3 regions of the Halobacillus sp. ABR2_026 genome follow, and region 2 is predicted to be linked to each of the others. Evidence: a T-box and tRNA genes for the amino acid it is inferred to sense, from the RefSeq annotation. Region 2 holds a T-box; the other regions hold tRNA genes.

Region 1 (10,396 bases), 2.2 Mb from region 2:
TATCGCTGCACAATCAGCCCAGCACTATATCGAAAACCTTCTGGAGGAATTAAAAGTCGTCAATTAAAAAGAAACACCATCTTAACTCAGGTGTAACACCTGTGAAACATTTTCTTGATACGATGGTGATGATTAATTGACCCCCTTTTAATAGATTAATCTCTATGAAGCACAGGTGCTCGTCATCTGTGCTTTTTTTTGTTTTTTAGCTGTTAAAAATGGGGGTTGGAATAGGCAACGGTGTAAAGAGATATTTTCTAGAGGTATGAGAAGAAGAGCGGGGTGACGGGGAACCATGTGCTTTCCCAACCATCATCCGTTTACTCAAAACGACCGATCTGTAAATCATCCAAATAAATTTCAGGAAATCGTTTTCAATCAAGGCTGTGGAACATAATATTGTAGCAACCTGTATATTCATTGTATAATGGGTGGAGATGCCCTCTAGAAAGAAAATGAGGTGACCATAACGATGCAGCGTGTAGCCAATTGTATTTTAAAAGTTAACGACTCCGTATTAATGTTGAAAAAACCACGCAGAGGCTGGTATGTAGCACCCGGAGGTAAGATGGAAGCCGGAGAAAACATAAAAGATTCCGTCGTCAGGGAATTCCAGGAAGAAACCGGCCTATTCATTGAAAATCCAGAGTTGCGCGGTTCTTTCACATTCGTCATGCGGGAAGAAGGAAAAACCTCCCACGAATGGATGATGTTCACGTTTTACAGTACGAGCTATTCAGGTGACTTGCTTGATGAAAGTGAAGAAGGGGAACTGGAATGGGTTCCGGTTTCAGAAGTTCTTCAAAAGCCGATGGCAGAGGGAGATCGGAGAATATTCGAGCATATCTTAAGTAGTGACGAGCAAGTGTATGGAACATTTGTATATACGACGGATTTCCGTTTGATTGATCAAGACCTGGATCCGTCTCGACCTGACTAATGGGGAGCGATGAAAGATGATAGTAAATGCCAACGATACGCAGTTAGTAATCATCACAGGAATGTCAGGGGCAGGAAAAACCGTAGCTGTTCAAAGCTTTGAAGATCTCGGTTTTTTTTGTGTCGATAACTTACCGCCAGCTCTGCTTCCAAAATTCTTAGAACTGATGAAAGATTCCAGCAATAACATTCAAAATGTAGCGCTCGTCATGGATCTGCGCGGAAGAGAATTCTTTGATGCGCTCTTCGATTCCCTCGATCGTCTTGGGAAAGAGGAGTGGATGCAGGAGCATATCCTATTCCTCGATGCCGAGGATCAGGCGCTCGTTTCCAGATATAAAGAAACCCGCAGGTCTCATCCACTTGCTAAAGAGGGTCTGCCCCTGGAAGGCATCCGCAGAGAGAGAAAAATGCTCGATGAACTAAGGGGCCGTTCGCAGACGATTATCGATACGACATCCTTAAAACCGAAAGAACTCCGGGAACGTATCATTGAAACGTATCGTCAGAAAGAACAGCAGGTTTTTTCTGTGCAGATGGTGTCGTTCGGATTCAAATATGGGGTTCCGATCGATGCAGACTTGATGTTTGATGTCCGCTTCCTGCCGAACCCACATTATGTCGAGCATATGCGTCCTTTGACAGGCTTGAATACAGAGGTTTCTTCATATGTCTTCAAATGGACGGATACGCAGAAGTTCCTTGAAAAATTGAAAGATCTGCTTCACTTTATGCTTCCTCAGTACAAACGGGAAGGGAAAAGCCAGCTCGTCGTAGCTGTCGGTTGTACAGGCGGTCAGCACCGATCTGTTGCGCTTGCTGAACATTTATCCGAGTACTTCGCAACGGATTTTGTGACTCATGTCACACACAGAGATATTGATAAAAGAAAGGGATTGTAACGGATGGACCAAAAGACGAAGCCGCGTGTCGTCGTCGTAGGTGGCGGTACCGGAATGCCTGTGCTGTTGCGCGGGTTAAAAAATTTACCGATCGACCTCTCGGCAATCGTTACAGTTGCCGATGATGGTGGGAGTTCCGGCCGCTTACGGGATGAGATGGCGATTCCGGCCCCGGGCGATATTAGGAATGTTGTCGCCGCCCTTTCGGATGCTGAACCTATGTTGTTAGATCTTTTTCAGCACCGGTTTGCTTCTGGAAATGGGTTGTCCGGTCATTCGATGGGGAACCTATTGCTTGCAGCCATGGCCTCGATGACAGGGGATTTTTACAAAGGAATCAAAGAAATTTCAAGAGTCCTTAACGTCCGGGGGCATATTTATCCCATTGCCAACCATTCCATGAACCTTCATGCGGAGATGGAAGACGGGACCGTGGTTACAGGCGAATCCAAAATCCCTGAACAAAAGAAAAAAATTAAGAGAGTATACGTGAGCCCTCTCCCGATTCAACCTCTTCCTGAGGCGGTGGAAGCCATCAAATCCGCTGATATGGTCGTGATATCACCAGGGAGTCTTTATACAAGCATTCTGCCGAACATCATCATTCCTGAAATTGGACAAGCTTTAAGAGATACAAAAGCGCAGGTTACGTATATTTGTAATGTCATGACGCAGGAGGGAGAAACCTCCGGTTACACGGCTGGTGATCATATTCAGGCATTATTTGATCATATCGGGTCAGGCGTGTTACAGTCAGTGATTGTGCATAACCGACCGATTGATCAAGGTGTTAGAGCTGCTTATGCAGAAGAAAATGCAGAACCAGTCGTGTATGATATTGAGAGAATTAAATCCATGGGATTGAAAGTTATAGAAGAAGACATCATCGACCATAGTAAGCCTATGTTGCGGCATGACACAGAAAAATTAGCGAAACTGCTGCATTCTATGCTGTAGGCTTTGTATGGTGGGTAGAAGGGGGTGTACATCATGTCATTTGCATCAGAAATCAAAAAAGAATTAACGAATGTAGAAGCGGACACGTGCTGCTTGGAATCTGAATTAGCTGCTCTTGTGCGTATGAATGGAACGTTTTCCCTTTCCAACCGGGAATATATCCTTGATATTCAGACAGAAAACGCAGCAATCGCCAGGAGGATCTACACGTTAATCAAAAAGCTTTATCCCTACCCAGTAGAACTTCTTGTCCGTAAGAAAATGAGGCTCAAGAAGAATAATGTTTATATAGTAAGGATGACAGAAAAAGCGAATGTGGTGCTGGAAGATTTGGAGATCATGAATGGGCCGCTTTCCATCAATCCAGATATTCCAAAAAAATATATGCAAGAAACCTGCTGTAAAAGAGCGTATTTGCGCGGGGCATTTCTGGCGGGCGGTTCTGTGAACAATCCGGAAACCTCTTCGTATCATCTGGAAATTCATTCTTCCGATGAGGAACACAACGAGGCGTTGTGTAAGCTTATGAACAGTTTCGGTTTGCATGCACGAACACTAAGTCGTAAAAAAGGATACATCACTTATTTGAAAGAAGCAGATAAAATCACGGAACTCATTAGCAACATCGGGGCGCACCAGGCGCTATTCAAATTTGAAGATGTAAGGATAGTCAGAGACATGAGAAACTCTGTCAACCGGCTTGTGAATTGTGAAACAGCGAACTTGAACAAAACGATCGGAGCCGCTTTTCGTCAAGTTGAAAACATCAAATTCATTAAACGGACGGTTGGTTTGGAAGCGTTGCCTGATAAACTTCAGGAAATTGCTTCTCTAAGACTTCAACACCAGGAAATTTCCTTGAAAGAGCTCGGGGAATACGTATCCGGGGGTTCGATCAGTAAATCAGGAATCAATCACCGCCTGCGTAAAATCGATGAATTTGCTGAAAAAGTAAGAAAAGGTGAAGTAACAGAAAACACAAGAAATTAATGTTTCTTGTCCAGATTCATGCTATAATGAAATACAATTATAAACGCTTTCTTTAAGAGAGCGTTCTTTTTCCTTAGAGTTGAATCCGCTTACAAAATATGAGAATTTCAAAATATAGGAAGAGAGGGGAATGATACGTGATTGAACGAATGGTAAAAATTGAACTGGAAACGGGCTTGCAGGCAAGACCCGCTGCACAATTCGTACAGGAAGCTAATAAATTTACCGCTGACGTTTTCATAGAGAAAGGTGAAAAGAGAGTCAATGCGAAAAGCATCATGGGTTTAATGAGTCTGGCCGTAGGCACAGATGAGGAAATTAAATTGATTGCTGATGGTTCGGATGAGGAACAGGCGGTACAGGTACTTACTGATTTCGTCACCAATGATTAATATTCAAGTATGTGAAAAAATGAACGTTCTCATATGAGGGAACGTTCTCATGCCCATCAAAAAAACCGCTGTGGACCCACAGCGGTTTTTTACGTTTACTTATTTCTCGTTTTTCTCCATAACCTTATCAATCAAACCATATTCAACAGCTTCGTGTGCGGACATGAAGTTGTCGCGGTCCGTGTCACGCTCGATGACTTCCATCGGCTGTCCTGTGCGCTCTGCAAGGATTTTATTGAGCTTCTCACGCATTTTGATGATGCGTTTGGCATGAATTTCAATATCCGATGCCTGACCCTGTGTACCACCAAGGGGCTGGTGAATCATGACTTCACTGTTCGGTAGTGCATAACGTTTTCCTGGTTCTCCGGCGTTCAGTAGGAAAGCTCCCATAGAAGCCGCCATACCTGTACAGATGGTGGATACGTTCGGCTTGATGAACTGCATCGTATCATAGATTGCCATGCCGGCTGTGATCGATCCACCTGGAGAGTTGATGTATAGGGAAATATCCTTTTCCGGATCGTCTGCTGCAAGGAAAAGCAATTGAGCGACGACAGAGTTTGAAATGTTATCATCGATCGGGCTTCCAAGCATGATGATACGGTCTTTAAGTAAGCGGGAGTAAATATCATACGCACGTTCTCCGCGGTTTGTTTGTTCAATGACTGTAGGGACTAAATTCATTTGAAATTCCTCCTTAACATCAAATTAATAATGATGGAATACATTCATCATACCTTTAAGGTCAATAAAGGTCAAACAAAAACAATCGACCTTTTTCCTGTATTTCAGCAGGGGTGTTTTAATATCTAAGTATGAAAAAAGGCTCTACTTTTTCGTTCTATGTGAAGTGTTCCGATTCCTCCTACCATCATACCCTAAAATTGCCCATATAAACGTCCTGAACTAGAATTATCGTATGAAACAGTAGAAGGAAAGTAGAGGTAGAGATCAGTTGAAGAATCATTATCGAGCTCCCCCTCTTGATCATCCTCTGACATGATCTTTGTTTGTTTCATTCGCAGACTCCACATGTCTCCCCCTCTTAAGGATAGAGTTTTTGAACTCTCCCATTTAAACGATTAGCCATAATCTGAGCATCGATCGTACAATGTTCGTTATGAGAAAGTGAGAACGGTATAAAGAGGAAAGGTGAAACTTCAAAGGGGTGTGCGCCAGGCGAGGCCCAAAGAATTTTAGAAGGAGGACGTCCTGTGGCAAGCGAATCTTTGTCTACCCCCTGGAGGTGCGCCTGTTTTTTCGGAACTCAAGGGTGAACAAAGGCAAAGTTTTCTTGAAGATTGAAAAAATGGGTTGTGTTTTTGGAGTATTATCCTTATAATATAATTTGCATGTCGCTTTTGCGCCCGTAGCTCAGTTGGATAGAGCGGTAGATTCCGGTTCTACGTCTGTCGGGGGTTCGAATCCTCTCGGGCGCGCTAATTGGAAGGATCATCCTTATTATGTAAGGATGATCCTTTTTTTTACAGAAAAATCATTATATTAATATCATATACCCCCTCAAAGACCACAGTTACACTTATGTAATTTGAATAAAGATTACACAGAAACCTCACAAGAATTATACGAACGTTTATTTGGGTATATTATCTCGATGTAGTTTCTTTCCTGGTTTTTCTATGTTATGATTTAATAAATAAAGTCAGACTTTTCGCTTTATTTAGAAGAGGGGTATTTATGACAAACTTAATCCGTTACAAAATGTTGTCGACTGAGGAAGTTTCTGAAGACAGGCGGATTCATGTGTTCGACATGCAGGAGCAGCAAAAGTTATCCTTCAATTACGAGTCATTAAAACGCACACCCGAGAATTACGTAGGCGAAGAGTTAGCGGATTTTTTGAATAAACGTAAGATGAAAATCGATAACGGTTTTTACGATAAGAAAGGACACGCCTCGTGAAGCGTGTCTTTTTTTGCTGGTTCTTATAAAGTTTGCTGTTGATATTTATTAACTGGATACGGAACTTTCCTTATAAGGAAGCAATGGTTGAATCGTTTATTTCGAATTTTAGTTGAGCGGAAGGACTCCGGGTAGTCACTCGTTTGCCACGGGAATTCACACGAAGTGGGGGCGATATGAGTACAGGATTTAATCGAACTTCCTCTCTTTAAGTCTCTGCGAACTTCTTCCTTTGGGGCCATACCAAGCACTCTCTTCCTCTTTGGTATCCAATTCTGGCGCCTGGTGACTAGAGAGGTTTCCTTCGCTTCTGAACGATGAAGCAAAACAAACTTTTTCCAAGGGGAATTTGTGAGAATGGATGAAGGTCGGGGGCTTTGATAAACTAGGGGTAGAAATGGATGTAGAGTAAGGGAGGATATGGCATGTCTCTGGTTTTATTGTATGTCAAAGAAAACTGCGGGTTGTGTGAGGAAGTGAAGAATCTTTTAACCTTATTTGACACCCAGGTTGACGTCGTTGATATTGAAAAGGACCCTTTGCTTCTTGAGAAGTATATGCTGGAGGTTCCGGTGTTGAAAATAGGTGAAGAAGAGCTGGATTATCGACAGATCGATTACGTGGAGCTGATGAAGCGTTTACAATGAAAAACGTTGAGTTTTACGCTTGCACCTGGACACCCCCACTGTTAATATAAAATTGAAATAAGATATTTTTTTGCTCCGAGCGGGACATAATACGACTAGCTGGGACGCATTACATCCCGCTAGGCACCATTTCAAAAAAGGGGCTTTTTCCATGAGAGCGTTCATCGACTTACAAAGAAAATTATTCCCGGATGTTCTGGAGGTTATTCAACGGCGCTATCAGCTGTTGTACCACATTCAGATCATGCAGCCTGTAGGACGAAGAGCGTTAGCAGAAAGTGTTGAACTTGCTGAGCGTACAGTCCGGAGTGAAGTGGACTTTCTGAATAAACAAGGAGCTGTAGAAATCACTTCAAGGGGGATGCACTTGAGTTATGAAGGGCAGAACATACTTGAGCAGCTGTCAGAGTTTATTAAAGAGGTCTCGGGGATAAAGGTTTTAGAACAACAATTAAAGGATAAATTAAATTTAGACTATGTCGTTGTTGTTCCAGGTGATAGTGATGAGCTCAATTGGGTAAAACAAGAGATGGGAAAAGCATGTGTCCAATATTTGAAAGAACATATGTCACCAGACCAGGCCATTGCCATTACGGGTGGAACTACAATGGCTTCTGTCGCACAGGTGATGACGCCGCTTTCCGGAGCTGACCAGTGCTTATATGTTCCAGCACGTGGGGGCCTTGGTGAAAGAGTTGAAAATCAGGCCAACACCATTTGTGCTGAAATGGCGAAGAAAGCGAGAGGTGACTATCGTCTGTTATATGTACCCGATCCTTTGAGTGAGGAATCCTATCAGACGATAAAAGAAGAACCTTCGATCAAAGAAGTGTTGGACATCATCCGTAACGCTGAAATCGTCATCCACGGTGTTGGAGACGCACTCACGATGGCAGAACGTAGAAAAACCTCTCCCGAGCAATTGGAACTGATCAAAGAACATCATGCTGTTGGTGAAGCTTTTGGTTACTATTTCAATGTGAATGGTGAGATCGTTCACAAGGTTCGCACTGTCGGATTGCAATTAGAAGATTTGAAGCGTGCGAATCATGTGATTGCTGTCGCTGGAGGCCGTTCAAAAGCTCAGGCCATCTCATCTTATTTCCAGCCGGGTCAGAGTAATGTCCTCATCACTGATGAAGGCGCAGCCCAAGAGTTAATAAGGGATTTATCCCTTTAAATAAATATGATTTCAATCATCCTAAGGAGGAATTTTGCATGACAGTAAGAATTGGTATTAACGGATTTGGACGTATTGGACGTAACGTTTTCCGTGCTGCATTGAACAACAATGAAGTTGAGGTAGTAGCGGTAAACGACTTGACAGATGCGAACATGCTTGCACACTTGCTTCAATACGATACTGTACATGGTAAACTTGAGCAAGAAGTAACAACGAATGGTGACAACCTAATCGTTGGTGGTAAGGAAATCAAAGTACTTTCTGAAAAAGATCCAGCTCAACTTGGTTGGGGAGATTTTGGTGTAGATATCGTAATTGAATCTACAGGTCGCTTCACTCAGCGTGACGATGCGAAGAAACACTTGGATGCAGGTGCTAAGAAAGTCGTTATTTCTGCTCCAGCTAAGCAAGAAGATCTTACAGTCGTTATGGGTGTTAACGAAGACCAGTACGACAAAGATTCTCACCACGTTATTTCTAACGCTTCCTGCACAACGAACTGCCTAGCTCCATACGCTAAAGTTCTTGATGAGAAGTTCGGTCTTAAGCGCGGTATGATGACAACTGTTCACTCTTACACGAACGACCAGCAATCCTTGACCTTCCACACAAAGATTATCGTCGTGCTCGTGCTGCTGCAGAAAACATCATCCCAACAACTACAGGTGCTGCACAAGCCGTGGCAAAAGTTCTTCCACACCTTGATGGTAAGCTTAGCGGTATGGCTATGCGTGTACCAACGTCTAACGTTTCTATCGTAGACTTGGTAGCTGAGCTTGATAAAGATGTAACTGCTGAAGAAGTGAACGAAGCTCTTCGTGCAGAAGCTGAAGGCAACCTTAAAGGAATCCTTGGCTACAGTGACGAGCCACTTGTTTCTACAGACTACAATGGAAACACACACTCTTCTGTAATCGATGGTCTTTCTACACTTATTCTTGAAAACAACATGGTTAAAATCGTTTCTTGGTATGACAACGAAACTGGTTACTCCAACCGTTGTGTAGACTTGGCTGTATATCTTAAAAACCAAGGCTTGTAATATCTGAGTCTTAGTAGAAAATACTATGAAAAAGCTGGAAAGGAGGAGGTCTCAGGTCCTCCTCCTTTATCCATGTTTTTTCCGTTCCTGCTTATCGGCGTTTCTGCATAATGAAACTGTGGAAACGTACATATGGGCAGGCGTTGAACCTGACCACAAACCAAGGAGGTTGTCATTCTATGAACAAGAAAACAATCCGCGATGTTGAAGTACAAGGAAAAACGGTCTTCTGCCGTGTTGACTTCAACGTTCCGATGAGTGAGGGTGAAGTCACTGATGACACACGAATCAGAGCGGCTCTCCCTACAATCAAGCACCTGACTGGAAATGGTGCAAAAGTCATTCTTGCCAGTCACCTTGGCCGCCCGAAAGGGGAAGTTGTCGAAGAACTTCGCCTTGACCCTGTGGCGAACCGTCTGAGCGATGTTCTTGGACAGACGGTTACCAAGACGGATGAAGTGTACGGCGATGAAGTGAATAAAGCCATTTCCGAAATGGAAAACGGCGATGTCCTTCTTATTGAAAATGTGCGCTTCCACCCAGGTGAAGAAAAGAATGATGCGGAATTAGCCAAAGCTTTTGCAGATATGGCTGACCTCTATGTTAACGACGCATTTGGAGCGGCACACCGTGCGCACGCTTCTACAGCAGGTATTGCCGAGCATATTCCGGCTGTTGCAGGTTTCCTGATGGAAAAAGAAATCAATGTTCTAGGTAAGGCCCTATCTAACCCAGAACGTCCATTCACAGCCATCATTGGTGGTGCGAAAGTAAAAGATAAAATCGGTGTCATCGACAACTTGATCGATAAAGTTGATAACTTGATCATCGGTGGAGGTCTTGCTTACACATTCGTAAAAGCACTAGGTCATGAAATCGGTAAATCGCTGCTAGAAGAAGATAAAATCGATTTAGCTAAAGAATATATGAAAAAAGCAGAAGAAAAAGGCGTCAATTTCCTTATGCCAGAAGATGTCGTTGTTGCTGATGATTTCTCTGATTCTGCTAATAAGGAAGAAGTAGGAATCGACAGCATCCCAGCCGACTGGGAAGCGCTGGATATCGGTCCGAAAACAAGAGAAAAATATGCAAAAGTCATTAAAGATTCTAAATTGGTCATCTGGAACGGACCTATGGGCGTCTTTGAAATCGAATCTTTTGCTAACGGTACAAAAGCTGTAGCGAATGCTCTTTCTGAAACAGATGGTTATACGGTCATCGGTGGAGGAGACTCTGCAGCAGCCGTTGAAAAATTCGGATACGCGAATGATATGGACCACGTTTCCACTGGTGGCGGGGCATCCTTGGAATTCATGGAAGGTAAAGATCTTCCTGGTGTATCTTTGTTGAACGATAAATAAAAAGGAGAGGTGAAACCATATGCGTAAAAAAGTAATCGCAGGTAATTGGAAAATGAA
Region 2 (10,396 bases):
ACGATCCTACCTCCCGGAACAAGCAGGGAATTGATGTCGGGCATCAATACCGTTCTGTCATTTTTTATTCCGATGCAAGTCAACGCTACATTGCTGACGAAAAAATTAAGGAATGGGAAGAAAAAGGAATCTTTAAACGCCCAATCGTTACCGAAGTTGAACAGGCAACGACTTTTTACGAAGCAGAAGAACATCATCAGAAATATCTGCAAAAGCATGGCTCAGCGGCATGCTCCATCGGATAAAGCGAAAGGACCCTAGAAGGGTCCTTTTTTTATGGATGATAACCAAAGTTGGTCCTGAAGTTTCGTTGCTTTTTCATTCTTTATGATGCCGGGATCCATCCATTGCTTTAAGAAAGTACGCAGTTGGAAGAAGGATGCCGATCCCGGACTCAAGCAAGGCAAAGAAGCGTGTGATCCCGACGGGCAGCATATCTCCATAACCTACGCTTAATAATGTTTCACCACTAAAATAAACCAAATCCAAAAAGGAAGGGTCTACAGCATCTCGTGATGATAAACTGGTAACAAGGATGACTCCATTCGTGGAAAGTACGTAATAGATGATCGCAAATCCGATCAATACACCTGTAAGGACAAAGAATAATTGAAAGAAAAGGGCTGTGCTGAAATAGCTTTTCTTATAATGTTTGTTTGTGAAAAAATAAACCAGGTTGGCTGCGATGAAAATGATGGTCACGATGAATAAGGCTTGTACCATTTCGTTTCCTCCCTTCTCCTGAGATGAGTTAGCTGTCCGTTGCCGAGGAGAAACGGACGTTATGCAGAAACAACTACCCGAATGGCAAGTTATTATAAACATGGATGACATAAGGAAGGGGATGACTGTATGTGGATGAATGATGCGATTCTTATCATCATGTGTTTGTTCATGGTGCTTGGAGCGCTTGATTATTATGTCCTGAATCATAAGCTTTCTCTCGGATGGCGGTTTTATGAAGCCTTTATGATGATGGGTCCGCTCGCTCTGTCAATGGTCGGGATTATTTCTTTAGCCCCGGTGCTCTCACAATGGCTTGCCCCTGTCATCCGTCCCGTATTTTTATGGCTCGGGGCAGATCCTGCAATGTTTGCATCCATGATGCTGGCTATTGATATGGGGGCCTATCCGTTAGCAGAGTCTCTCGCTATAGAAAAGGAGGCAGCTACGTTTTCGTGGGCACTTCTCGGGACTATGATGGGGCCTACGCTCGTTTTCACCATTCCTGTAGCCTTGACGATTGTAAAAAAAGAAGACCGCCCATTCTTTTCCAAAGGAATCTTAGCTGGTCTGGTCACTGTTCCAATCGGATGCTTTATCGGAGGTGGACTGGCTGGTTATGAAGCAGGGTGGATGCTTCGTAACCTGACTCCTGCTCTTTTACTTTCTATAGGCATTGGTGCCGGATTATGGTTGTTTACAGATGTGACCATTCGTTTATTTTCTTATTTTGGAAAAACGATTGAAATAATAATCATCACAGGCCTTGTTCTTATCATTATTGAAACACTTACAGATATTGTTCTCCTCCAAGGTATGGCTCCGTTATCGGAAGGGATGATCATTGTAGGTAGAATTACGGTCACTTTAGCCGGGGCTTATCCTCTTGTCGCATTTATTAATCGCAAGGGGGAGAAGGTCATTGGTAAGCTTGGGAAGAAATTTGGGATGAATGCTACTTCTCTCACAGGGTTGATTGCCTCCACGGCTCACCATTTACCGATGCTTGCAACGATGAAAGATATGGATGATCGAGGAAAAACGGTCAATGCTGCTTTTGCTGTCAGTGGGGCGTTCGTTATTGGCAGTCATTTTGCATTTGTAGCGAGTGTTGAAAAAGGGATGATCTTTCCAGTATTAGCAGGAAAGTTATCAGCAGGATTACTCGCAGTCATTCTGGCTCTATGGATGACGAGGGAAAGCAAATCAGTTTCCTAACAAACCCACACGCTTTATAATAAGGACTGAATCCACAAAAAAGGAGTTTTTTCATGAAATCGCAAATGAAACAGCAGTATGATGAGTATATTGAGAAATTCAAGAAATCGGCTCCTCAAGAAACACAGGATAAAATGAAGAAAGCCATTGATGAACTGGAATCTTCCGATGAGGGCAAAGGTCTGCCTGCAGGTGAAAAAGCCCCTAATTTCAATCTTCCAGACGCCAAAGGCGAGACTGTTGAGTTGAATGAGCAGTTGAAAAACGGCCCGGTTATCCTGACTTTCTATCGTGGAGGATGGTGCCCTTACTGTAATATGGAATTGAGGGCCTATCAGGAAATTCTTGATGAGATTCATGGAGAGGGAGCGGAATTGATTGCCATCAGCCCGCAGACTCCGGACCATTCATTGAGTACTCAGGAGAAAAATGAACTGAATTTCCATGTATTAAGTGATGTGGGGAATGAAGTGGCGAACCAATATAATCTTGTTTACCAGCTGCCGGAGTATCTTGCGGAGGTCTACAAAGAGAAAGGTTTGAATGTAGATCAACATAACGGGGATGAGACGTGGACACTGCCTGTCTCTTCTACTTATATTATCGATAAAGACGGAACGATTGCCTATGAATATACGAAATCGGATTATAAAGATCGTGCAGAACCATCAGATGTTCTGGATGAATTGAAGAAGTTGAACAAGTAAACAGCAAAAGCGTCCTCTACAAGAGAGGACGCTTTATTTTTTAGGCTCTGTTAAAGTTCAGTGTTGATATTTGCAGCAACGGATGGAAGTGACAATGAATGATAGGATGGCGAAAAAGGTATTTATTTCCAAGTGCCGAAACCTTTAGATGATCTACTTTCACGATGTAACCATTGAATCTTGTTGGATTATTATATCGAAACGGATCCTTTCGCTAAATGGAAGGATTCTTGAAGACTCCGTTTCGAGATGGTTCGGGGTTCGTTATCGTGTTGGGTGCCAGGGGTGGCTGGGATTACATAAAAAGACTGACGTTCTTAAAGAAAAAATAAGCAGCAAGGATGAAAATAATGAGACCGCATTGCAGGCAGAGCCCTAGGATGCTGCACACTTTGCCTCCTAAAGCGAAACGGAAGCCTGGCTCATCAGTGGAAAGCTCCCGGAGAGCCTGATTAGCGAAAACAATCCCGGTCCACCCAAGAATCATACCTATGAATGGCAGGAAGAGGGAGATAATGCCTAAAACGCAGGATGTAACGGCCTTTTGGTACACCGGAGATCCCCTCCTATTTTGTATAGCGGTTCGCATAGCTGCTGGCTACAATCGAGTCCGGCTTGATTTTCGGTTCCATACCAAGCGACTCAATCCTTGCCATCATTTCATTGACGTAGACTCTTGTCCTGTTTCGGTCTCCACTTCCGATATCGATATGGCCCTCAATTGTAAACGTCGCTCCTTTGTAGATGTGAGGGAGGACTACCTCGATGAGAGCATTCTTTTTTTCTTCCGAAAAGAGAGTGGCTACTTGTTCTGTAAGGGAGGTTTCATAGGAAATCCGTTCATGTAAAGTCGTCATTTGCCGGTGGACGATTTCTTTGCGAAAGCATGCCCATGCGCCTTTTCCTACACGCTGGATGACGATGCCGGTAATGAAAAGGGTGTGGGAGGGATGCACTTGAGAATCCGTCCCCATCATGAGTTTGTAATTTCCGAGTGGGTCGTGCTTCATGAAGGTAATAATGTGGGAAAACACATCTTCGAATTTCATCTTTTTATGGGTAAGGTTTTGAAAATTATGGGATGGGTTCACAGTAGCCAACTCCTTTAATTTTTCGAAAGAAAGGGATTGTACGTCAATGAGCTAGTGACCATTCTGTTATTAAGATATTCATAGACCTACTCGAAAGATAACATGAATTTATCGAGAGTATGTGTATAGGATGAAAAAATTATGTGTTCAATCGAAAAGGAGAGGAGGATTTCCCTATCTGCAGCTTTTTTTGTTCATTCATTTCTTGAAATGATCGTTAGAATGGGGGAGGGGGATGTTTATGGATGTAAATGAAATGCTGCAGCAACTTCCTTGCCTAAGGGAAGGAGAAACCTTCATTTTAGGGATTGATGGCCTCAGCCGTTCGGGTAAAACGACGGTCACGAAAGCATTGGAAGGAGAACTTAAGAACAGGTCGATTCCAGTGGTGGTTTATCACATCGATGACTATATTGTGGAAGCCAATAAGCGGTACAACACCGGATATGAACCCTGGTACGAGTATTATTTCCTTCAATGGGATGTGGCAGTGTTAAAGGAGAAGCTGTTCAAAGACTTGGAAAAAGAAAAAAAGCTGGTCATTCTCGAAGGAGTATTTCTTCAACGGGAGGAATGGCGAGGATATTTTAATAGAATGATCTATTTGAAATGTTCGAGGGAGGAAAGATATTTAAGGGAAGAACCGGAAACAAGAAAAAAAGTCGATAAGTTTAAGGAGCGCTATTGGAAAGCTGAAGATTACTACTTAACCATGGTCGATCCGGAGGGGCGAGCGGATGTCGTAATCGTTTCTTCTTAATGAAAGGAGAAGAGGCACGGCCTCTTCTCCTTGAAACATTGAGCTAGAAGATAAATATCCAAAACAAGATAGCGGTTAGGACAAATGTGATGGCGTAAATAGTCGTAAGCAATGGGATGCTTCCCGTGTCGCTTCCTGCATTTTTTAATTGGACGGCATCGTCTTCAGGAGATGTTTTATTCTCCGCTTTATTTACATTCTTAGCAATGACGAGTGTCCCGATTAGAGCTGCAATGGAGACGATGGCGATCAGGCCATAGTAGATCGGATACATTGGATGTGCTCCTCTCCCATTTGTTACCTCTATTATAATAGAAGAAACGGAAATGTGCGAAACTCTGTTTGTTGATCACATATTCTCCGGGGCTTGGATGCCAAGCAGGGCCAGTCCTTCTTTCAATTGATAATTGACCATATAAATTAAAGAAAGAAGGGGTTGTTCTTCTTCACTGCCAATTATTTTTGTTTGGGCGTAGCATTTATTAAAATGACGGGCGGTTTCCAACAAGTGTTTAGCAAGTATGGAAGGATCATACTCTTTATAAGATTTTTTAATCACCTCCGGATAAAGTTGGATGGTTTTTATCAATGACCAGGTGGATGCTTTATGGATTTTTGTTTGGTAATTGATCGGGTTAAATTTCCCTTTTTCAAGCAGTGATAGCGTTCTTGCGTAAGTATATTGCAGATAAGGAGCTGTATTCCCTTCAAAGGTCAGCATATCTTCCAATGAGAACTCTACATCGTGTCGACGGTCATGTTTCAGGTCATGGAAGATGACTGCCCCCACGCCTACTTGTTCGGCGACCTCTTTTGCATTCTTTAGATTTGGATTTTTTTCCTTGATATTTTTAAGGGCCTGAGTAATACCTTCTTCAAGGGCCTGTTCCAGTAAGACGGTTTTTCCTTGGCGGGTGGACATTTTTTTGCCGTCTTGAAGCATCATACCAAAAGAGATATGCTTCAATTGGTCCGCCCAGGAATACCCGGCTTTTTTAAGTACATGTTTGATCTGTTGAAAATGGAGCGTCTGCTCACTACCGACTACATACAGCAACTCATCGAACCCGTGCGTGTTCCATCGGTCAATAGCGGCTGTTAAATCTCTTGTCGCATAAATTGTTGTTCCATTGCTTTTTTGAATGAGGCATGGTGGGAGTTCTTCTTGATCCAATCGTACAACCTGAGCACCTTGTGATTCTTCCAACAATCCTTTTTGTTGCAGCATTTGAAGGGTTGTATCCATTTTATTATTATAATAGGCTTCCCCCTGGGTTAAGTGGAATGAGATCCCGAGCAGGTGATAGATTTTTTCGAATTCTTCTAAAGAAACTTCTTTGAACCATTCCCATAAAGAAAGAGCTTGTTCATCGTTGTTTTCCAGTTTCTTAAACCATTCTCTTCCTTCTTCGATGAGGGAGGAATCTTCTTTGGAAGCCTCATGGAATTTTACATACACACGCGTCAATTCCTGAATAGGGTTCTCTTTAATTCCATCTTCTCGGCCCCATTTTAAGTAGGCAGCTAATAGTTTTCCAAACTGGGTGCCGTAGTCTCCGATATAGTTAATTTTCACAGGAGTATACCCGCATTTATGAGCCAGGTTGGACAGCGCATTTCCTATAACGGTGGATCTTAAGTGTCCCATGGAAAAAGGTTTGGCGATATTCGGAGCAGACATGTCCAGCACAACCGTTTTCCCATTTCCAAAAGAATGAGAGCCATAAGTATCAGGGTTTTGATAGAACTGCTGAAGGACATGGTCAGTCACGAACATCTGGTCAAGGAAAATGTTAATGTATCCACTGGCCGTCTGCACTTCTTTGAAAAGCGGATGTTTTAAACCTTTCGAGATTTCTTCTGCAATCATCGCCGGATTCTTTTTTAACGATTTCGCCAAAGAGAAGCATGGAAAAGCTAAATCACCGACGTCCGATCGTTTAGGAACTTCAATGTTATCCTCTACCCATTCCTTTGGGTAACTTTCCCCGAGAATATGAGAAATTTGTAGCGAGAGTATTTGTTTTTCCATCCAGGACACCTCCAAAAATTAAAAAACCCCGTCTCTTAGAAGAGACGAGGTTTGTGCTCGTGGTACCACTCTTATAGCTGTTATCCAGCCACTCGATGTTGTTAACGGGGAATTCCCCGGCTTATCCCTACTCCTGTTTTCAGGTAAGCTCCTCAAAAGTCCGTTTCACTATCAGGAATCTGCTCAGGCTTCCACCGTCCCTGAGTCGCTGTTCTATTCCTGTACAGTTACTCTCTTTTTCCTAGAATTTTTATATGGTTGAAAAGAGTATAGCGGAAAGATTTCCTGTTTGCAATCCCTTTTCTTTTCATTAATGAATCTTCATCTCCTCTAGGATATTATTTGTAATGATATTTTTCGTACAGATGATGAAGATTATTTTTTGAAAACCGCTCCTGGAAATGAGTCTTTACTCCCTTTTATTTTCCATATATTTAAAATGGACCTTTCCATTCAAAGAAACCTGTGTAAAAAGACACATGATAATGATAGCGGTTACATAGGTGTGTCTATACTTTGGATATTACCGTGTAATATTACTCTTAAGTAAAACAGATATGGATTCATGTTTACAAAAAACAAGAAACTCCACTTGATAAATAAGAAAAGAAAGGATAGAGGTGTACAACACATGCCGTTTTAAGAAGTATTTGAAAAGCATCTTTTGAGAAGGACCATCGAATCATTCTATGACAATAAGGTTACAGGGAGGTTACGAAGGAAATGTTTACCTTTTGAAATTTTGTGTGTGCTTGTAAGACTTGTGGAAAAATATGATGTTTCTTGTATTCCGATGATGTGAAATTTTCTTACTATTTACATGATACTTTACTACCTTTTTCCGTTTGTCCAGTTTGTGATAGTGTTGTCATGCATTCAAGGTTCGACATTTTATTGGAAAGTGAGGTGGCTTATGGCAAGGATTCCAAGTTATTCATCTGAGCATTTATATAAGACAATGCTTCATGCAGTGAATAGCAATTTGGAGGACCAAAGCCTGAAAGATCTGGCCGTACAATTTATTTCTTATAAGAAAACTGAGGGTTTTTCTTTTTCCACGATTACTCAGCTTCATTTTCACATGGATTCCAGGGAGAAACACGAGGGCATGTACGTCCTATCAGCGGCTGTTGAGTTCTTGATCCTGGCTCTTGATATTTTGGATGATCTGCAGGACGAAGATGCTGATGATAAACCTTGGGCCCAGTCTTCTAAGGCTACATCGATGAATTTGTCTACCGGCTTTTTAGTGATGAGCATGAAGCTGATTCAAGAGGCTCCTTTCCAAAAGGGCGTTTCCACTGGCGCCTTAAACTCCTTGCATCATCAAGTCATACAAGCCGTAAATGGTCAACATAGAGACTTACTTTCAACACCTTCTACTGAAGAAGAGTTTTTGGATATGATGAAGCATAAATCAGGGGCATTAATGGCATGTGCATGTATGCTCGGGGCATCTATTCATGATGCCAGCAACCTCTCCATCATACAACGATATGGGGAGAGCTTTGGTATAGGAGCGCAACTAGTTAATGACTTGCAGGACTTGGTTCGTTTTGACTCTAAAAATGATTTGCTCAATAAAAAGTGGACATTACCTGTATTTATGCTCATGAAACAAAATGCCCCGGAGGCAGAATGGATGAAAGATTACTATGAGGGACGCGTAGATCGTTCGTTCATCACGGATCGGAAGCAGGTTTTATTTGACTGGGTTTCCCGATCCACGGTCATCCCATACATCCAGGTTCTCGTTCGCAAGTATCAGCGCAAAGCTGTGCAGGAGATGGAATTATTGCAGGTAAACCCGGAATGGAAGAAACGGATGGAGAAGGTTATTGAGGACTTATAAAATGATGGATCTTTACTAAGGAGGAAACAACGATGCTATTTGAGATGGTTGAAAAGTTGGTGCAGAATCCAAAGCTTATTGATCAGGTGAAAGAAGGTACAATCGACTTTCCTGGTGTTTCTGAGATTGAAAAAGAAGCTATAATCGATGTATTTACATCAGAAGATCCACAGGGAATCGATGTGAGAATGTGTTATTGGAAGTAATCGTTATAGAGTCTTAAAAGCCAGAGATGCTCTGGCTTTTTTTGGCTTCATTAAAGAGAGGGAAGGAGATCGGGATGGTATTCTTAAGAAATCATAAACACGTTTTTTTTTTAGTCTTATATTAATAACTGCGATTTATCTCGTTTTCGTGACGATTACCAAAACGTATGTTGGTATTGATGTGAAAGAAAATGAGGAGGGTTCTTGGGAGGTCTCAAGCGTGGATTCTATTGGCTGGGCTGCCCATCGAAAGATAAAAGTGGGAGATGTTGTTAAAGAAGTCAATCATCAATCGGCCGATACCTATCATTCCATTCAGAATTATGGTGTAATCGGAAATCTTGATCAAATGAAAATAATGAGAAGCGGGACCGAGTTGGAGTATGAGGTTCAGGATCCGATCAATTATAATACGCTTCTTTACCATACGATTCTCCCAACCATCGTGTTTCTCGTCCTGTATTTGTTTTCTTTACAGGTTTTTATAAAAAAACGGAGAGACCCCGTGGCCATATATTTGATAGCCTTTCTTCTGGCAGTAGGGATCGGATACTTAAGCGCCGGGGCATCTGCCAGAACGGACAGCCTGGCTAGAATCATGAACAGTTTGTCCTTAATGATGGTACCTGTTCTGTTTTTGCATTTTCATTATCAATATTTTTTAAAATACCAGATTCAATTGGTAACCAAGCGGTTATTAGCAGCCATTTACCTGCTTAATTTAGGCGTCGTTTTTTTAGATGGCTTATCCATCTTCCGGTTGGCTATGGGGAGTTATGAAGTCATCCGCAATACACAGCTGATCTTGTTTTCGTTGGAGATTCTTTTTGGTTTGAGCGTTCTCGTCTATTATTATATGACCTTTCGGAAAACTATACATAAGTCGATTTTTCAAAATACTATCTTCGGAATCATCGTTTCATTCTTCCCATTTATCTTTTTAACGGCTTTACCTAATGCTGTGTTTGGAGTCGAACTTATACCAGCTCCCGTGACAGCTCTGTTTTTAATATTTTTGCCAGCTTTTTTTCTCTATCTTGTGCTGACAGAGCGGGTATTCGATATTGACTTCATTAACAGTCGACTACGCTATTATGCCATTATTTCCATGATCCTGACTGCATGCATCATCGTGTTGCTCATCTTCTTTACGAATCTCAATTATTTACAGTGGATCAGACTGTCCATTCTAACCTATGGTCTATTGATCTTGTTTTTCTATCTAGAAGAAAGATTCTCTCTTCGTTCAAAACTGTTTGGGGACAAGTTTAATTTTCAAGTGAGCCTCGACAGGTTTTCCTATGACCTGGCGAAAATCTTCAAAAAAGAAGAACTTGATGACAGACTTCTTCGTGAAGTTAAAGACGTCCTTCCCGTGTGGCATGCGGCACTTCTGTCGTATGACAAAGTGGAAAATGAACTAACGTTAATAGCAGGGGATGAAAAAGTGATTTTTCATTCAATGAAGACGTATGTGGCCTATTACAGACGCTCGTTAAGGATTGGTCTGCCGTTCTTACTCGAAGATGGCTTAGGCTATGTCATTAGTGACAGACATGATACAGCTGATATATTGTGGATTGAACAAAAAGTGAATCATACGCCATTCAACCAGGATGAGCAGCGGTGGTTGAAAACCATCGTCCAGTATACAAGCATCGTATACGAAAATTTTCAATTGATCGAAGGGGTTACGGAAGATTTGAAAAATTCGATCCAAGAAGATCAATCCGTCCCTTCATGGATGTTGAGGCTTATGTTTAAGCTATCGGAAGAGGAGAGAGCAAGGCTGTCATCTGATCTACAC
Region 3 (10,396 bases), 3.2 Mb from region 2:
TTGCAGGATAGTTACAAATCAACATACCACCTGTCTCTGTCATCCACCATGTATCGTGAATACGCAGGTCGAAAGCTGAAAGTCCCCATGTTACAACTTCAGGGTTCAATGGTTCCCCTACACTCAACACGTGACGTAGCGATGAAAGGTCATGTTTCTTGGCTACTGCTTCTCCGGCACTTAAAAGCTTACGAAAAGCTGTAGGTGCAGAGTACCAGACAGACACTTGTTTATCAGAAATCGTTCCATACCAGTCATCTGGACTGAAGCGGCCGCCACGAACGACATTCGTCACCCCATTCAACCATGGAGCGAAAATTCCGTAGCTTGTCCCTGTTACCCAGCCTGGGTCTGCAGTACACCAGTAAACATCATCCTCTTTAAGATCGAGAACCCATTTTCCTGTCTGATAATGTTGAAGCATTGCATTGTGGACGTGATAAACACCTTTTGGTTTACCTGTTGAACCGGATGTATAGTGAAGAAGCATCCCGTCTTCAAGATCGACCCATTCAATATCAAATTCTTCTGAAGCCTTCTTCATTTCTTCATCGTAAGAAATATAATTTCCCGGAGCATCCCCACCTACTAGGACGACCTGTTTTAAGTTTGGAAGCTCGTCTGCCGGTACACGTTCCAGCAGGTCAGGCGTCGTGATCAGCATAGTAGCTTCGCTATCTTCCAAACGATCCCGAACCGCCTGCTCCATAAATGCTTCAAACAGGGGCCCAGCAATAGCTCCTACTTTCAGAATACCAAAGAACGTCGCATAGAACTCCGGGCTCCGCGGCATAAAGAGAAAGACACGGTCCCCTTTTTCTATGTTATGTTTTTTCAATACATTCGCAAATTGGTTACTTTTTATCTTTAAGTCTTCGAATGTCAGAGTTTCTTCACGATCCGGTGCAGAATAAATTAAAGCCGCCTGATCTTTCTTATCAGGGTTTTCTGCATGACGGTCGATAGCTTCATATGCGATGTTCACTTTACCCGTTTCATTCCAGGTGAATTGTTCTTTTACTTCTTCCCACTGGAAATTCTCGTACGCTTTTGTGTAGTTTTCCATGTTGTGATTGCCCGATCTAGCTGGAATTGGTTTCATATCCATATTCATCATCACCTCATAAGAATGTTTTTGTAAACGTTTTCCCTTTGTGGCTGAAGAAAGCTCTGATTCTTTCAGAGCCACGAACTGCATATTTTTCTGAAAATTTTATGAATTACTTCTATTGTAGTAAATTTCCGTTCATATTTAAAGTGATATCTCCAAAGATTTACAGAATTAGGTCACTCGAACGAGGTAAATTGACAGTATTCGCGCGTGTTAATATAATAAATATCAGTTAAAAACTTATGAACGAGGTTTCTTAGCCAACCCCTCGATAAAAAACTAAGGACCACGTCTTCTAACAAGCCGCAGCCCTTAGCCGCTGTGGCTTTTTTATTGGATACTACAAGGAAAAAGGAGCATGCCCCATGCCAGGACGCAATGATCAAGCACTTGATTTATCCCTTCTCGGGAACCAGGGGACATCCTATTCGTTTGAGTACGACCCTGATGTCCTTGAAACATTCGACAACCAGCACCCAAACCGTGACTACTTCGTGAAATTCAACTGTCCAGAATTCACGACTTTATGTCCGAAAACACGCCAACCCGATTTTGCAACCATCTATATCAGTTACATTCCAGATGTTAAAATGGTGGAAAGTAAATCGCTGAAGCTCTATTTGTTCAGCTTCCGGAATCATGGAGACTTTCATGAGGATAGTGTCAATACGATCATGAATGATCTGATTGAGTTGATGGACCCACGCTATATTGAAGTATGGGGGAAATTCACTCCGCGCGGGGGGATTTCTATCGATCCTTACTGCAATTATGGGAAACCGGGCACGAAGTTTGAACAGATGGCTGATCATCGCCTGATGAATCATGACCTGTATCCTGAAAAAATTGATAACCGCTAAAAAAAGAGCTGCGATCTCCATCGCAGCTCTTTTCCTATTATTGCTGATCATCATTATACTGCATATACACGACCTGGGTAACAAGGAAATCTTCCATCCCATGTTTACCATCGGCGCCACCGAGTCCTGATTTCCTCATTCCGGCATGATATCCTTGGACAGCTTCAAAATTCTCACGGTTGATGAAGGTTTCTCCGAATTTCAATTCATTCACAACCCGCATTGCTTCATTCATATCATTCGTATAGACAGATGATGACAGGCCGTATTCGGTATCGTTTCCTTTTTCAATCGCTTCATCCAGTGTCTTGAATGTCGTTACTGGAATAACCGGACCGAAAATTTCTTCCTGCATGATTTTCATGTCGTGCGTAACATTTGTTAGAATCGTAGGCTTATAAAAATATCCTTTATTCAGATCTCCTCGTTCTCCCCCGATTTCAACTTTCGCTCCAGCATCCACCGCTTCTTTAACCATACTCTCGACTTCTTTTAGACGATCCATACTCACAAGGGGGCCAACATCCGCTTCCTTATTTTCACGCGGGTCATCCATCGTTACGGACTCAAATTTATGACGTAAATTGGCGAGCAGTTCTTCAGCTACACTTTCATGTACATACACACGCTCAGCATTTGTACAAGCCTGGCCATTGTTTGCTAGACGGGACGTTGTAATGCTTTCAGCCGCAACATTAAGATCAGCATTCGCTGTTACTATCGCAGGTGCTTTACCTCCCAGTTCAAGGTTTACCTTAGTAATGTTCTGTGCGGCAGCTTCCATTACCTTTGTCCCTGCCGCAACACTCCCTGTCATCGTTACCATATGCACCTTCGGATGAGAAGCAAGGGTATTCCCTATTTCTGAACCTGTCCCTGTAACGACGTTATAAACCCCTTTTGGAACAGACTCCATAGCGTCGACAATTTTCGTGAACTCCATAGCTGTATTCGGGGTCTGCTGGCTTGGTTTCAATACTAAGGTATTTCCTGTTACCAATGCTGTAGCCACTTTACGTGCCAGGATGAATACAGGGAAATTCCATGGAACGATACCGGCAACGACTCCGATTGGTTTCTTATAAATGAAGATGTTCTCATTCTTCCGATCACTAGGGACAATTTCCCCTTCTATCCTTCGTGCCCATTCTGACATATAACGGAAATAATCGATAGCAAGATCGACTTCTCCACTTGCAAGCTCATGATCTTTCCCTTGTTCCTGTTGTAGCAAATCAATGAAAGTAGCACGATTATCTTCTAAACGATCTCCAAGCTTCCACCGCCCGGTTTACATCTTCTTCAGTCCCTTTAGGAATCTTGGAAATGACCTCTTCTGTTGCCGGGTTTAAAACCTCTATCCATTCTGAACCATTCGATTCTGTGTATTCACCATTAATATAAAGCTTATGTTCCTGCATGTTTTGGACCTCCTGTTCACATTTACCATTTTCATTCCCCTTGAGACCGAGAATAAACAAAACAGTGTTCACTAAATGAATTATTTCATAGCCTTTTCGCAGAGGAAGGTTTGTCCATCTACAGCAGAAAACTGTTCTCATCCCCATTATCAGCCAAATAAAAAAGCCCTGTTTCTCAGGGCTTTTACCATTCGAGGATGAATCCTTTAATTTTTTTACCACCATGGCCTTCCGCTTGCTGCTCAGCTTCAAAGTATGGATTCTCTTCTTTGAAATGATACGTAATACTCTCAGGTTTCAAATAAAGCTTATACTCAAGATCCGTGACCTTCGGCAGGGAAATGTCAGCAACGGTTGATTGGTCCCCCTCATCATCAATAAGCAGAATATCCACGTGATCATATCCATGAGCAATCAAATGTTCTTTTAAATCCATAAACGACTCCTCCGTCCAATTAATCTAGTCCTTCCATTCCCCTTTTCCTGCCGTTAGAAACGTTTGATTCTATGTATCAGCGGGAAGATTTTCCCGCCATTTTTATTCCTTAGTATCCGTACCCACGGCCACCTACAAAAGATGCACCGATGATGATCAAAAGGATGAACAAAACAACCAATAGCGCGAAACCGCCACCGTATCCTCCGCTCATTCCATTCCCTCCTCTCTTTCTTACCTTACTAACTTATTCAGAAGGTTTTAATAAGTAAGGGCGAGAGCGGATTTTTTTATTTTTTCATAATTTCCATCACAGAATCAAAAAGGAAAGACACGCTTGAGAGAAAGAAACGCAAAGTATATAGACTGAAGGAAAAATGCAGTTCCCCATAGCGGCGCAGGAACAAACTTTGTTAGTCGCGCAAGGTTTGCTGCATCTCCTGCCTGCTGTGGTGCTACAAAACTGACCCACATGATTTCAAATGCACTCGTAACCGATTCTACCAGGACGAGAGAGGCTAAAAATAATAAAACATACTCCATCAATTGGTCATGGCCGGTCCTTAACAACCAAAGGAACCCTGCACCAAACGTTACGATCCAAAAGAGTCCATATACATTCCTGACCCAGAAGAGTAAATTGACGGCTAAAAACGCAAGTAAAAGGTACATCATCCATTTATACTGCCCTCGACTGATCAGGAAAAAGAAAAGAAAGGCGAAGAAAGAAGCAAATACATAGCCTGCCATGCTCGTCAGTCCCTGTCCGATCCATGAGGTATGGCCGGTTAAAGCGTATCCTGAAGTGTTCGGGAACAAGGAAACCCTCCTGACTTCCCCACCTGTAAGGAGAGCCATAACAGAATGCCCACTCTCATGGATCATCGTATTCAAAACAGCAAAATATTTTCCTACCACTGGGAGCTGTGTCAGAATCAAAGCAATAATAAGTGTCGAAATCACCTGGAATTTCACGAAAACTCCTCCTTTCTCCTTGACCTTTTCATCGCTTTCTACTTTCATATAACGTATCTTTAACATAGAACCTATGGAAACAAAGGGGAATAACTATGCGGACGAAAACATTGATTTCAGTGACATTGATTTTACTATTTATGGCCAGCTGTACCTCTCAATCGGAATCCAGCGAACCGACCCTAAGGGTTGCAGCTGCTGCTAGTCTGCAGGATGTCATGGAAGAGCTCATTCCTATATTCGAAGAAACATACGATGTAGAGGTTGAGGCGGTCTACGGCAGCTCAGGGAAACTAGCGAGACAGATTGAACAAGGAGCTCCGGTGGACGTTTTTCTATCTGCAGACCTCCGGTGGACTGACTTTCTTCAAGAAAATCATCTTGTGGAACCGGAAACGTACACCGAATTCGCCACCAATCGACTCGTTCTCATCACCGCTAAATCGGCAACACCTTTCCATAATCTGAAAGACCTGGACTTATCACCGGAAGAAAAAGTCGCCGTTGGCAATCCGGATAGCGTACCTGCTGGTACCTATACGAAGCAAGCCTTGGAAAAGATTCAACTTTGGAATGGGCTGCAGGGAAAGGTCGTATTTGGAAGTGATGTAAGACAGGTGCTCGCTTATGTAGAGTCCGGAGAAGTGGAGTACGGATTTGTATATGCAAGTGATGCAGTGATTTCTGATACAGCATCTGTCCTAACAAGAATAGACACGTCTCTTCATGATTCGATCCTTTATCCTGGAGTCATTATTTCAGAGAGCCGGACTAAGGAACAGGGGCGTCACTTCCTTTCCTTCTTAAAAAGTGACCAGGCGACAACATTCTACAAAGATTACGGATTCAATCCCACGAGAGGTGGAAAGATAGGAAAATGAATGTCGAACCTCTTTTATTGTCATTAAAGGTAGCCAGTATCGCTACAGGACTTGTGTTCATTATTGGTATATTGACCGCACGGCTGATTTCCAGAAAATTATTTCCCGGGAAAAGTATCATCGAATCGATGCTTCTCCTTCCTCTCGTTCTGCCTCCTACGGTTATCGGATTTGCTCTTCTCTACTTATTCGGAAAAAATGGATGGGTCGGAAAGTGGCTCATGGCCTGGTTTGATCTTCAGGTGGTATTTTCATGGACAGGTGCTGTTATCGCTTCAGCGGTCGTCTCTTTTCCTCTCATGTATCAAAGTGCATCTGCCGCTTTCGAAAACTATGATCAGAACCTTGAGAACGCGGCTTTGACGATGGGGGCTTCAAAACTTAAAATATTCTTTACCATTTCCCTGCCTTTAGCATGGCCCGGGTTGCTTGCCGGCTTAGTCATGAGCTTTGCACGTTCGCTTGGCGAATTCGGGGCAACATTGATGATTGCAGGTTATATTCCAGGAGAGACGGATACCATCCCTCTGGCGATCTATTTTGCAGTCGAATCAGGTCGAATGGAAGAAGCTCTCATGTGGGTCATCGTTATTCTCTCTCTCGGTTTCAGTGCTGTCTTATGGTTGAACACGTGGAGCCGTAAGAAGATTAATTTTGTGAGGAATATAAAAAAAAGCTGAAGCTTTTCAAGCTTCAGCCAGCGCCCCCGGCAGGATTCGAACCTGCGGCACACGGTTTAGGAAACCGATGCTCTATCCCCTGAGCTACGGGGGCAAATGAACGTACGAGTAATATTATACAAAACAAACCAAAGATTGCAAAGGAATTAAGGCTTAAAAATGTTCTTCGGATGTTACCTCCAACGATCGTATATGATAAAATGTTATTTGTCTGTCTAAAAGTATCGTATTTTGTAAGTGAGTGGCGGACACTCACGTTTTTTGAATTGAGTTTGAAGGAGGAAAAGAGATGGGAGATTTACCTTTCATATCAGTTGAAGGGCCCATTGGGGTTGGGAAAACGTCTCTGTCTAAAAAGCTCGCCTCCCAGTTTGATTTTCATTTGCTGAAGGAAATCGTTGAGGAGAACCCATTTTTAGGCAAGTTTTATGACAATATTGAAGAATGGAGCTTCCAAACAGAGATGTTCTTCTTGTGCAATCGATTCAAGCAACTCGAAGACATCGACCGGAAATATCTTCAATTGGGAAAGCCTGTAGTCGCTGATTATCATATATCCAAAAACATGATTTTCGCTCAGCGGACATTAAGAGAAGAACAATTTGACAAATATGCTCAAATTTTTGATATATTGACACACGATATGCCTAAACCGAATATGGTTGTCTACTTACACGCGAGTTTAGATACCCTTCTAGAACGCATCCGCATGCGTAACCGTGATGTAGAGGCAAATATTCAACCTTCTTATCTTGAACAACTCTCTCAAGACTACGAAGACTTCATGAGACACTTTGAAGCTACTCACCCGGATATTCCTGTGATTCGCTTGAACGGGGATCATTTAGACTTCGTGAAACATCAGGACGATTTAAATTATATTGTTGATCAAGTAGAGCAGCATTTAAATAAAGGAGAAGTTATCAAATGAATGCACGTGAACGCTTTGGAATTCCACATGACAGCGTCATAACGATCGCAGGTACGGTCGGTGTTGGGAAATCTACGATGACAAACGCTCTCGCTGATGCCCTTAATTTCCGCACCTCCTTTGAGAAAGTCGATACAAATCCTTATCTCGATAAATTTTATCAAGACTTTGAACGTTGGAGCTTCCATTTACAAATATATTTCTTAGCCGAACGCTTCAAAGAACAGAAGAAAATCTTCGAATACGGCGGTGGGTTCATTCAGGATCGCTCGATTTACGAAGATACGGGAATCTTCGCCCGCATGCACTACGAAAAAGGCACCATGTCCGCAACCGATTATGAAACGTATCGCAACCTGTTTGATGCGATGGTAATGACACCTTATTTCCCACATCCAGATCTTCTCATCTATTTGGAAGGTTCGTTCGATGATATTCTCACACGCATCAAGGAACGTGGACGCCCTATGGAACAAGAAACACCAATTGAATATTGGGAAGAAATGTTCAAACGTTACGACAATTGGATCGATAATTTCAATTCATGTCCTGTCCTTCGGCTCAATATCGCTGATTATGATGTGCTGAATGATAAAACAAGTATTGAACCGGTGCTAGAAAAAATCGGGCACTTTATCCAACAATCACGAAAATGGCGATCCAGTCATTTATTAACGTAATGACCTGCGAAAAACTCCTGTACGTTCAACCAACGTCAGGAGTTTTTTTATGCTTTATGTCAGCGAAGAAGTGCTCTCGGTTTTGGAAGAATCAACTTCAAGGGATTTGTTTATGTTTAAGGCCTGCAGGTGGAAAAGGGCATTGAACCAACCGTGAAGGTCACCCCCGCCCCGCTTCAACAACACACTTAAACACCGTCCTGATTACCGATACTTTGTCTGTAATCATCTATCATCTTTCGGTGGCTCCCAATCATTCTTTCCGGAAGCTCCTCGGGGTCAAAAAATTTCACCTGGACGGTTTCTTCTCGATCGAATGCACAATGGTCGTTGTAATGAACCGTAAAGTAGGCGGTTGTCACCACATAAAACTCATCCCCATTCGGGGCTCGACTGAATTGATCTTCCCCCGAGTAAACATTCAATAATTGCAGGTTTTCGACAGTATAACCTGTTTCTTCAAGCACCTCACGTTTCGCCACTTGTTCGGTGCTTTCTCCAAGTTCCATTAAACCTCCAGGGAGGCCCCACACACCTTCAGGAGAGGTACGTTCCTGCAGCAAAATTCGGCCTTTAGAATCAAGAATGATGACCACTGATCCAACTAAAATAATGGGGCGGTGCCCTATAATAGCACGCAATTCCTCTATATATCCCATTCGATCCCTCCTCTTTCCATCGTTTCTATTATAACAATAGAAAAGGACCCCACTATATAGTGGGGTCCTTGATATAACCTATTGTTCCATCGTATTTAACAGTTTTGTTAAGAGGACAGCTCCCCCCACCATCCCTGCACCGATCCACGGGGTATGAACGATACCAATCGTATCCACAATGACACCGCCCACGGAAGACCCCACAGCGATTCCCACATTAAAAGCAGCAATATTCAATGCCGAAGCTACGTTGACTGCAGAAGGAACATATTTTTCAGCTAATTGAACCACCAGAATCTGCAAAGCAGGTACGTTCATAAAAGCAAATAACCCCATGAAAAACAAGACAATAAGACTCAACACTTTAAATGGAAGGACGAAGGCAAAAAGGAGCAAGACGATCGCCTGCAGCACAAACATCCAAAACAACGCTTTGATCGGCTTTTTATTGGAAACTTTTCCGCCAATCGTATTTCCGATCGCCACCGCAACTCCATAAATAAGCAGGATCACACTGACAAACGTCGGATCGAAACCTGTCACTTCTTCTAGTAAAGGAGCAAGATACGTGAAAGCAACAAACGTTCCGCCATATCCTAATCCTGTAATGGAGAAGGAGAGCAGAATTCTTTTTTCTGTTAGTATTCTTAATTGGTCACGAAAGCTTGCAGGAGGGGATTCTTCCAGGTTTTTCGGGACAAGCAAAGCACTTGCTAAGATGCCGATTACGCCAAGCAAAGCTACACCGGCAAATGTCGCCCTCCAACCAAAGGTTTGTCCAATAAATGTTCCTAAAGGGACACCGGTCACGGTTGCAACCGTCAATCCGGTAAACATAAAGGCAATCGCACTTGCCCGCTTATGCTCAGGGACTAAGCTTGCTGCAATGGTGGACCCGATTGAAAAAAATATGCCGTGAGAAATAGCAGTGATGATCCTCGCTACTAAAAGCAGGGAAAAACTTGTTGAAAGGGAAGCTACAAAATTACCAAAAATAAAGACAACCATCAGTGCCAGCAATAAGTTTTTCCGGCTCATCTTATTGGTCAGTGCCGTCAAAACAGGAGCTCCCACAGCAACACCGATCGCATATCCGGAGATCAACATGCCGGCCAATGTAATAGATATAGAAAGGTCGCCGGCCATCGTTGATAACAAACCGACAGGCACAAATTCTGTCGTCCCTATTCCAAACGCACTAATAGCCAGAGCTATTAAAGCAAATGGAAAATTTTTTGATTGATGATCCAGAGAATTTTCTTTACGATTCTCAGCATATGAACTCATTATTTTCCTCCTCACAAAATAAATAAGAATGAAAACTGCACGTTATGTCTTCAAGGCGCCTCGAAGCAACAAACCTTATTATGATGTCTGTTATAAACGTTGGGAAGTACGCACTTGTATGTACTATAGGTACTTGAAAGTAACATTTGGACAAAATAAGGGCTCATAGGAATAGTCATGCAAAATCTTTTTCACCCATGTTTCTTTGGTGTATAGTGAATCAACGGAAATACATGCTAAAAAGAAACGTAGAATCCCTGCGGGAGGTATGAACCATGCCAAAATATAATATACCGGTCGAAGCTGCCCTCGAAGTCATCGGAGGAAAGTGGAAGGTCGTCATTTTATGTCATTTGATTGAAAATAAACGCCGTACGAGTGAACTGAAACGATTGATGCCACGCATCACTCAGAAAATGCTCACTCAACAGCTGAGAGAATTAGAAAGGGATGGAGTTATTAAGCGGATCGTCTA

The links. The T-box of region 2 lies ahead of argS (arginine--tRNA ligase). A T-box ahead of a tRNA ligase gene usually reads a tRNA of that ligase, here a tRNA-Arg.
Region 1: it encodes a tRNA-Arg, which carries the amino acid that the T-box ahead of argS (arginine--tRNA ligase) is inferred to sense. The anticodon was not compared.
Region 3: it encodes a tRNA-Arg, which carries the amino acid that the T-box ahead of argS (arginine--tRNA ligase) is inferred to sense. The anticodon was not compared.

What each region holds. Positions count from the first base shown of each region.
Region 1 covers NZ_JBSWTM010000001.1:2,995,383-3,005,778, reverse strand. The annotation lists gene ACXADE_RS15615 (NUDIX domain-containing protein) at 473-940, shown strand; gene rapZ (RNase adapter RapZ) at 957-1,841, shown strand; gene ACXADE_RS15605 (gluconeogenesis factor YvcK family protein) at 1,845-2,798, shown strand; gene whiA (DNA-binding protein WhiA) at 2,832-3,788, shown strand; gene ACXADE_RS15595 (HPr family phosphocarrier protein) at 3,926-4,180, shown strand; gene clpP (ATP-dependent Clp endopeptidase proteolytic subunit ClpP) at 4,280-4,867, opposite strand; tRNA gene ACXADE_RS15585 (tRNA-Arg) at 5,547-5,622, shown strand; gene ACXADE_RS15580 (hypothetical protein) at 5,882-6,106, shown strand; gene ACXADE_RS15575 (glutaredoxin family protein) at 6,532-6,753, shown strand; gene ACXADE_RS15570 (sugar-binding transcriptional regulator) at 6,905-7,933, shown strand; partial or broken gene gap (type I glyceraldehyde-3-phosphate dehydrogenase) at 7,972-8,978, shown strand; gene ACXADE_RS15560 (phosphoglycerate kinase) at 9,158-10,339, shown strand; gene tpiA (triose-phosphate isomerase) at 10,359-10,396, shown strand, end outside.
Region 2 covers NZ_JBSWTM010000001.1:764,681-775,076, forward strand. The annotation lists gene msrA (peptide-methionine (S)-S-oxide reductase MsrA) at 1-245, shown strand, start outside; gene ACXADE_RS03855 (ion channel) at 319-723, opposite strand; gene eutH (ethanolamine utilization protein EutH) at 853-1,941, shown strand; gene ACXADE_RS03865 (peroxiredoxin-like family protein) at 1,995-2,648, shown strand; gene ACXADE_RS03870 (DUF4190 domain-containing protein) at 2,944-3,201, opposite strand; gene ACXADE_RS03875 (ribonuclease H-like YkuK family protein) at 3,215-3,697, opposite strand; gene ACXADE_RS03880 (AAA family ATPase) at 3,981-4,499, shown strand; gene ACXADE_RS03885 (hypothetical protein) at 4,543-4,773, opposite strand; gene argS (arginine--tRNA ligase) at 4,849-6,531, opposite strand; T-box leader at 6,569-6,783, opposite strand; gene ACXADE_RS03895 (polyprenyl synthetase family protein) at 7,445-8,383, shown strand; gene comX (competence pheromone ComX) at 8,416-8,589, shown strand; gene ACXADE_RS03905 (ATP-binding protein) at 8,810-10,396, shown strand, end outside.
Region 3 covers NZ_JBSWTM010000001.1:3,935,643-3,946,038, reverse strand. The annotation lists gene acsA (acetate--CoA ligase) at 1-1,108, opposite strand, end outside; gene queF (preQ(1) synthase) at 1,477-1,971, shown strand; partial or broken gene aldA (aldehyde dehydrogenase) at 2,009-3,392, opposite strand; gene ACXADE_RS19895 (hypothetical protein) at 3,577-3,828, opposite strand; gene ACXADE_RS19890 (YjcZ family sporulation protein) at 3,938-4,042, opposite strand; gene ACXADE_RS19885 (M50 family metallopeptidase) at 4,147-4,803, opposite strand; gene modA (molybdate ABC transporter substrate-binding protein) at 4,899-5,684, shown strand; gene modB (molybdate ABC transporter permease subunit) at 5,681-6,364, shown strand; tRNA gene ACXADE_RS19870 (tRNA-Arg) at 6,386-6,458, opposite strand; gene ACXADE_RS19865 (deoxynucleoside kinase) at 6,654-7,295, shown strand; gene ACXADE_RS19860 (deoxynucleoside kinase) at 7,292-7,975, shown strand; gene ACXADE_RS19855 (NUDIX hydrolase) at 8,164-8,634, opposite strand; gene ACXADE_RS19850 (MFS transporter) at 8,713-9,921, opposite strand; gene ACXADE_RS19845 (winged helix-turn-helix transcriptional regulator) at 10,197-10,396, shown strand, end outside.